Regions from separate parts of the Saccharopolyspora sp. NPDC045941 genome, predicted to be linked through region 1. Evidence: riboswitches for the same ligand, from Rfam matches in the RefSeq annotation. Region 1 holds a riboswitch; the other holds the start of a gene.
The links. Region 1 has a riboswitch for glycine ahead of gcvH (glycine cleavage system protein GcvH). Riboswitches for the same ligand answer to the same signal wherever they lie in the genome.

Region 1 (4,207 bases):
CAGTTGTCCTCGTACACCGCCACCCGGTCGCGCAGCTGGCCGGTGCGCAGCAGGCCGACCAGCTCCTCGGCCTGCGCGCGCGACTGGGGGAGGTCGGCGACCGCCACCGCATTGCCCACCGCGATCAGCGGGCGCGGCGAAGCGTCGTGGGACACGAGCGCTTCCCGCAGGTCCGGCCAGCCGCCCGCGCCCGCCCGGTCCGGCACCAGGGCGTAGAGCATGGTGCCGATCTCGGTGACCAGCGGGCGCCGCCCGATCCCGCGCGTGATCCACTCCCACATCGCCAGCCGGTGCCCCTCCGCTGGCCCGGCGGACGATGGCATTTCGATCGCGACGACCCGATGCGCCTCGTTGGGCACCGCCAGCTCGTTCACGGCCACCCGCCAGCCCTCGCCCCCTTCCAGCAGCAGCCGCACCTGCTCGGCGGACCGGCGGCGCTCCGCGTCCGCCACTGCCCGCCACCGCAGCAGTTGCAGCGCGACCAGTGGGGCGGTGTCGGCGAACGCGGTGGACCGCTCCTCGGAGACCTCCCCGGGCACCACGGCCCACATCGAGCCGAGCAGCTCGCCGCCCATCCGGATCGGCACCACCAGGCGGGGCAGGGTGCCGTCCTGCTGGGCGGGCACGAAGATCGCCGAACTGCCCTTGCTGAGCTGGCGGAACGTGCCGCGGGCCCGGAACTTGGCGAGCACCTCGTCGGGCTGCTTCCGGCCCATGATGGTCGACACCCGCGCCGGGTCGGTCAGGTCCTGCCGGGCGGAGTAGGCCAGGACCTGGGAGTGCGCGTCCTCGATCGTGACCGGCGCGTCCACCACGTCGGCGACCGCGTCGGCGAGGCGGAACAGGTCGCCGACCCCGGTGCCGCGCGCGTCGGCCTCCTCGATGCCGGTCCCGCCCAGCGCCGCCCGGATCAGCCACACCAACTGCGCCCAGCCGGTACCCGGCCGGACCTCCACCAGGGCCACCCCGGCTTCCTCGGCCGCCGCGGCCACCGCGTCGTCCGCCGAGATCGGCGGCTTGAGCAGCACTGCTGCCGCGCCCTGCGCGCCGCAGGCCCTCGCCAGCCGCTTCGCCTGCTCGCGATCCGCGACTGCCACGCCCAGCACGAGGTCGCCGCCCGCCGCGGTCGGCGGCTCATCGGGTTCGGCGATGACGACGTCGCCCACGCAGACCGTCGGCTCCGGGCTGACCACTGTGCGCAGCAGCGTGGGGCCGACCCGTTCGACCAGCGCCCGGATGTCCAGCATCACCGGCCTCCTGAGTGCTTCGGGCCGCCGCCAGTCAGGTGGGGGAGGGCATTGACACCAGGGCTGGCCCGTTTATCGTTGCTGAGCACATCGACAATTGCATACCGGCCGTCGACCCCGTGCGGGAGAGACCTTGAGGGCTCATACCGAGCCGTCAGGGCGCCGAAGGAGCAAGACTCCCCACAAACTCTCAGGCACCCATGACCGTTCGGGCGAGGCAACTCTGGAAAGCGCGCGTCATCCCTGACGCTCCACCCACGGTGCAAGCCGCGAGAAACCGCGGCGAAGCTCTCAGGTTCCGAAACAGAGGGGGAGGCCCAGCCCCGGGCATCTCTGCCCCCGAAAGCCTTGGAGCCTCCCGACATGTCCCTGCCTGCGAACCTGCGCTACACCGAAGAGCACGAGTGGATCGAGGACCGCGACGAGCTGGTCCGGATCGGCATCACCCAGCACGCCGCGGACGCGCTCGGCGACATCGTCTTCGTGCAGCTGCCCGAGGTGGGGGAGCAGATCGAGGCGGGCCAGGCCTGCGGCGAGCTGGAGTCCACGAAGTCCGTCAGCGACCTGTTCGCGCCGGTCACCGGCGAGGTCGTGGCGATCAACGAGTCCGTCGTGGACGATCCGGCGTTGGTCAACTCCGAGCCCTACGGCGAGGGCTGGCTGCTGGAGGTGCGCACCTCCGACACCGGTGCCCTGCTCACCGCCGAGCAGTACGCCGCGGTGATCGCGGAGTAGCGGGGAATAGGCGAGGGAGGAGACGGTCAATGGCGATCAGCGTCTTCGACCTGTTCTCGGTCGGTATCGGGCCGTCCAGTTCGCACACGGTGGGTCCGATGCGCGCGGCCCGCCTTTTCGTGCAGCGGTTGCACGGCGAGGGCCGGTTGCCGCAGGTCAAGCGGATCAAGGCGGAACTGTTCGGGTCGCTCGGCGCGACAGGGCACGGGCACGGCAGCCCGAAGGCGGTGCTGCTCGGTCTCGAGGGGCACAGCCCGGAGACCGTCGACCCGGCGGCGGTGGAGGGCCGGGTCGCCGAGATCCGGGAGACCGGGCGGCTGCGGCTCGACGGCGTGCAGGAGATCCGGTTCACCGTGGACCGCGACCTGGTGATGCACCGGCGCAAGTCGCTGCCGCTGCACCCCAACGGCATGCGGTTCACCGCGACCGGCACCGACGGGGTCGAGCTGGAGAGCGCGGTCTACTACTCGGTCGGCGGCGGTTTCGTCGTCGACGAGGACGCCACCGGCACCGATCGGATCAAGCCCGACGCGACCCCGGTGCGGTACCCGTTCCGGACCGGCGCGGAACTGCTCGCCCGCACCGAGGAGTCCGGGCTGCCGATCAGCGGCGTCATGCTGGCCAACGAGCTGTCCTGGCGCGGCGAGGACGCCGTGCACAAGGAGCTGCTGGGTATCTGGCAGGTCATGCGCGAATGCGTGGACAACGGATGCCGGAACTCCGGCGAACTGCCCGGCGGGCTCAAGGTCCGGCGACGGGCGGCGGAGCTGGCCGCTTCGCTGACCGAGCACGACGATGCGCTGGAGTGGGTGACGCTCTTCGCGCTCGCGGTGAACGAGGAGAACGCGGCCGGCGGGCGCGTGGTGACCGCGCCGACCAACGGCGCGGCCGGGATCGTCCCCGCGGTGCTGCACTACTACATGCGGTTCGTGCCGGGCGCCGACGACGCCGGCGTGGTGCGCTTCCTGCTCGCGGCCGGTGCGGTCGGCGTGCTGTTCAAGGAGAACGCGTCGATCTCCGGTGCCGAGGTCGGCTGCCAGGGCGAGGTCGGGTCCGCGTGCTCGATGGCGGCCGCCGGGCTCGCCGAGGTGCTCGGCGGGACCCCGAGCCAGGTGGAGAACGCCGCGGAGATCGCGATGGAGCACAACCTCGGGCTCACCTGCGACCCGATCGGCGGTCTCGTGCAGATCCCGTGCATCGAGCGCAACGCGGTCGCGTCGGTGAAGGCGATCACGGCGGCGCGGATGGCGCTGCGCGGCGACGGCACCCATTTCGTCTCGCTGGACAAGGTCATCAAGACCATGCGCGAGACCGGCCGGGACATGAAGGTCAAGTACAAGGAGACGGCTCGCGGCGGCCTCGCCGTCAACGTCATCGAGTGCTGACCCGCCGCACGCCCGGTGAGTGCATGGGAACTTTCCTGTCACCACCGGGCTGTGCGGTGAGCGCTGGGGAACCTTCCTGTCACCGCCCGCACCGGGGCCTGGTGGCATGCGGATGGGAACTTCTCTGCCACCGGGTCCGTAGCGCGAGCATGGGAACTTTCCTGTCAGCGCCGCTCAGCACCGCGGTGAGTGCATGGGAACTTTCCTGTCACCGCCAGGCCGTGTGGTGACTGCATGGGAACCTTCCTGTCACCACTGAGCCGTGCGGTGCGAGCTCGGGAACCTTCCTGTCACCAGGCCGGTTCCTGCGGTGACTGCATGGGAACTTTCCTGTCACCGAGGAGCCACCGGGCTCCTGTGGTGGAGCCTTCCCGCCGTCGGCTCCGGTGCGAGGATGGGAACTTTCCTGTCACCGCTCCCCGCCGCGCACCGGCCAGATGCCGTGCGCCGGGGACCAGTCGAGGAGGCGTCGCGCCGCTTCGCTGCTGACGCGGTGCGACGGCTCGGCCGCTTCGTCCGGCGCCTGCCCGGGGGCCGGGCTGCCGTCCGTGCGGGCCAGCTCGCGGTAGTAGTCCGCGACCCGGACGGGCTCGTCGGCGATGTTCAGCGTCTCGCCCGCGCAGCCGCGCTCCAGCGCGCCGACCACCGCCTCCGCGTAGTCCCGCGCGTGCACCATCGCCGCCCACGACCGCCCGTCGCCCGGGATGGGCAGCCGCCCGGCGCGCAGCCGGGCCCGCTGCTGGTCCTGCACCGTCGCGGGGCCCACGAAGCGTCCGCCGCGCAGGATGCTCCACGCGATCTCGTCGGCGGGCAGTTCGCGGACCGCGGCTTCCATCGCCT
Region 2 (4,207 bases), on a different contig from region 1:
CCCGCGTCGTGCACCAGCCCGCACACCTCGCGCACGGTGTCCTCGTACACGCCGTGCGTGGACGGGTAGGTGATCATGATCGCGGCGAGGTCGTCGGCGTGCTCGGTGACCAGCTCGCGCAGGTGGTCGAGCTCGATGTTGCCGGCGTCGTCGCAGCGGACCACGATCACCCGCATCCCGGCCATCACGGCGCTGGCGGCGTTGGTGCCGTGCGCGCTCGCCGGGATCAGGCACAGGTCCCGGTCCTCGTCACCACGGCTGCGGTGGTAGGCGCGGATCGCCAGCAGGCCGGCGAACTCGCCCTGGCTGCCGGCGTTGGGCTGCAGGCTCACCGCGTCGTAGCCGGTGACCTCGGCCAGCCAGGTCTCCAGGTCCTTGACGATCGACAGCAGCCCCTCGGCGTCCTGCGCGGGCGCGAACGGGTGCAGCGAACCGAACTCGGGCCAGGTGATCGGCTCCATCTCGGCCGTCGCGTTGAGCTTCATCGTGCACGAGCCCAGCGGGATCATGCTGCGGTCCAGCGCGATGTCCTTGTCCGACAGCCGCCGCAGGTAGCGCAGCAGCGAGGTCTCGGAGCGGTGGGTGTGGAACACCGGGTGGGTCAGGTACTCCGAGGTGCGCTCCAGCGCCGCGGGCAGCGCGTCCGGCGTCTCGATGTCGAGCTCGTCGACGTCACCGCCGGTGACGCCGAAGGCCTGCCACACCGTCGCCAGGTGCGCCCGCGTGGTGGTCTCGTCGCAGCTGATGCCGACGTGGTCGGCGTCCACGCGGCGGAGGTTGATGCCGCCCCGGCGGGCCCTGGCGACGACGTCGTCGGCCTTGCCCGGCACCTTCACGAAGATCGTGTCGAAGAACTCCTGGTGCAGCACCTCGACGCCGCCGCGGCGCAGCTGCTCGGCGAGCACCGCCGCCATCCGGTGCGCGCGGGTCGCGATCGACCGCAGCCCGGCCGGGCCGTGGTAGACCGCGTACATCGAGGCCACGACGGCCAGCAGCACCTGCGCGGTGCAGATGTTGCTGGTGGCCTTCTCGCGGCGGATGTGCTGTTCGCGGGTCTGCAGCGCCAGCCGGTAGGCCTGGTTGCCGTCGGCGTCGACGCTCACGCCGACCAACCGCCCCGGCAGCTGCCGTTCGAAGCCCTTGGCCACGGCCATGAACCCGGCGTGCGGGCCGCCGAAGCCCATCGGCACGCCGAACCGCTGGGTGCTGCCGACCACCACGTCCGCGCCGATCTCGCCGGGCGAGCGCAGCAGCGTCAGCGCCAGCAGATCGGCCGCGACGACGACCTTCGCGCCGCGCCGGTGGACCTCCGCGATGATCTCCTCGTGGTCCCGCACCGCGCCGGAAGCGCCCGGGTAGGACAGCAGCACGCCGAAGAACTCGCCGTCCGGCAACGCCTGCGCGCCCGCGGCGAGGTCGGCGACGACGACCTCGATGCCCAGCGGCTCCGCGCGGGTCCCGATCACCGCGATGGTCTGCGGCAGCGTGTCGGCGTCCACCACGAACCGCGGCGACTTCGACCGGCCCGCGCGGCGCACCAGCGTCATGCCCTCGGCCGCGGCGGTGGACTCGTCGAGCATCGACGCGTTGGCCACCGGCACCCCGGCCAGGTCAGCCACCATCGTCTGGAAGTTCAGCAGCGCTTCGAGCCGGCCCTGCGAGATCTCCGGCTGGTACGGCGTGTAGGCCGTGTACCAAGCGGGGCTCTCCAGCACGTTGCGCAGGATCACCGGCGGCGTGACCGTGCCGTAGTAGCCGAGCCCGATCATCTCGGTGTGCGGGCGACAGCGGCGCGCCAGCTCGCGCAGCTCGGCCAGCGCCTCGGACTCGGTGGCCGGCTCCGGCAGCGCCAGCTGCAGGTCGCCTTCCCGGATCGTGTCCGGCACGGCGTTCTGCCCCAGCTCCTCCAGCGAGCCGACGCCGATCACGTCGAGCATGCGCGCGAGTTCGGCCGGCATCGGGCCGACGTGCCGGTCGGCGAACGGCGTGCCGTGCTCCAGGGCGGCCAGGGGAATGCGGTCGTGGGTCACGTCGGTCATCGCCAAACCTCAATCGTCGCGGCGGCAAAGGGCGGCAGGCAGCCGGAACTGCCCTGCTCTCCCCCTCTGTCACTGTCCGCGAAGCGAACGCCTGAGAGCTTCACCCGGGAACCGGGCTTGCACCGTCGGCGGGGTGCACCACGGCCGTGGTGCACCCTCTTTCCAGAGGTATCTCGCCCGTGCGGTCCAGGTGGCCTGAGAGGTTGGCGGGGAGGGTTGCTCCTTCGGCGCCGACCGCGGCCTAGGCCGGGCCGGACTCTCCCGCACGGGGTCGGCGATGTGCCGCAGCTTACCCGATCAGGGGGTCCGAGCGGACCAGCGATGTCACCGGCCGCACACCACCCGGTCGGGGGCCGGTCGGCTCAGCCGGTCTCGGCCTGCCGGTCGCGCCGCCGACGGGACAGCTCGTCGTCCATCGGGACCAGCTCCGCGCCGTCGGCCCGTTCCGCCGGGAAGTCGTGGATCGTGCCGCTGATCTCGCGCATCGCACCGCTGACGGCGATGCCGAACACTCCTTGGCCACCCTGCAACAGGTCGACCACCTCCTCGGCAGAGGTGCACTCGTAGACCGTCGTCCCGTCGCTGAACAGCGTCAGCCTGGCCAGGTCCTGCACGCCCCGGTTGCGCAGGTGTTCCACCGCGACCCGGATGTTGTGCAGCGACACCCCGGTGTCCAGCAGTCGCTTGACCACCTTGAGCACCAGGATGTCCTTGAACGAGTACAGCCGCTGCGAGCCGGAGCCGGCTGCGCCGCGGATGGACGGGCCGACCAGCTTGGTGCGCGCCCAGTAGTCCAACTGGCGGTAGGTGATGCCGGCGATCTGGCAGGCGGCCGGACCCCGGTAGCCGACCAGTTCGTCCGGCAGCGAGGCGTCGGGGAACAGCTCGCCCTGCTCCACGGCAGCATCCCGGTTGGACGCTTCCTCGACCACGCCTGCCTCCCCTCGTCCGGCACGAAGCCGACGACGACGATCACCAGCTCCCGGACCATCGCGGTCCGAGGCCGCGAACACCGCCCAGCGGCCGAATCACACCGGGGCAATTCGCGTAAGTTCGACGGTATGCCTGCCCCGCGAGGAGGTCAACGCGACGCGCGGGGCACCCGGACGACCCGGCCCCCGCCTGCTCGCGCAGACAGGGGCCGGGCTGTGTCGTCGGTCGATCGGCGGGCTCAGGTGTCGGCGCCGCGGAAGTCCTCCGGGGAGACGGAGTCCAGGAACTCGCGGAACTTCTCCACCTCGTCCTCCTGCTCGTCCGGGATGATCAGCCCCGCCTCGTCCAGCACCGATTCGTCGGCGTGGATGGGCACCCCGATGCGCAGCGCCAGCGCCACCGAGTCGCTCGGCCGCGCGGAGACCCGCACATCCCCGTCGAACACCAGCTCGGCGAAGAAGGTGCCGTCCTGCAGGTCGGTGATCCGCACCTGTTCCAGGTCGCGCCCGAGGGCGCCGATGACGTCCTTCAACAGGTCGTGGGTAAGGGGTCTCTGCGGCCGCACACCCTGCTGCTCCAGCGCGATGGCGGTCGCCTCGACCGAGCCGATCCAGATCGGCAGGTAACGCTCGCCGTGCGCCTCGCGCAACAGCAGAATCGGCTGGTTTGCTGGTAGTTCAACTCGCACGCCGACGACGCGCATCTCGCTGCTCATCGTCACATCGCCTCCTCCAGCGCGCCGAAGCGTGACATCCCCGTCGAGGATCGCGCACCGACGCCTCCGACGCTACCCGCGTTGCGGCGGACACGCCCATCCCTTTAGCGGTCTGGTCGACCACCGAATCCGCGGCCTTCCTGCCGGTGCATCTGGTCCGAACCGCTGGCTGAGCTCTTCATCGAGCATTACCAGCACGATACACCGCCGACCCGTCCGCCGGACCGGTCGAAAGGCGGCCGCTACAACGTGGAAACCGGTTGCGACGGCGGGAAATTCCCCGCGCGGGAAGTCAGTCGATCTCGGCTGCGCACTACCTTCACGCGCCAGCGGGGCGACGCCGCTTCGGCGCCGCCCCGCTGGCGGATGGACTAGTCGGTCCAAGGGCCCCTCAGCGGGCGCCCGGGCCCCCATCGATCGGGCCGGTCAGGAACACCAGCCGGAACTTCCCGATCTGCACCTCATCGCCGTTGGCCAGCACCGAGGTGTCGACCGGCTCCCGGTTGACGTAGGTGCCGTT

Region 2: it holds a riboswitch for glycine, as region 1 does, so the genes downstream of both, gcvP (aminomethyl-transferring glycine dehydrogenase) here and gcvH (glycine cleavage system protein GcvH) in region 1, are expected to answer to the same signal.

What each region holds. Positions count from the first base shown of each region.
Region 1 is NZ_JBWKKU010000012.1:124,739-128,945, reverse strand. Features, by position in the region: gene AC07FN_RS12265 (PucR family transcriptional regulator) at 1-1,247, opposite strand, end outside; glycine riboswitch at 1,360-1,464, shown strand; glycine riboswitch at 1,465-1,564, shown strand; gene gcvH (glycine cleavage system protein GcvH) at 1,611-1,982, shown strand; gene AC07FN_RS12255 (L-serine ammonia-lyase) at 2,012-3,367, shown strand; gene AC07FN_RS12250 (NAD-dependent epimerase/dehydratase family protein) at 3,777-4,207, opposite strand, start outside.
Region 2 is NZ_JBWKKU010000006.1:91,809-96,015, reverse strand. Features, by position in the region: gene gcvP (aminomethyl-transferring glycine dehydrogenase) at 1-2,039, opposite strand, end outside; glycine riboswitch at 2,212-2,313, opposite strand; gene AC07FN_RS06750 (MerR family transcriptional regulator) at 2,402-2,971, opposite strand; gene AC07FN_RS06745 (bifunctional nuclease family protein) at 3,211-3,687, opposite strand; gene garA (glycogen accumulation regulator GarA) at 4,079-4,207, opposite strand, start outside.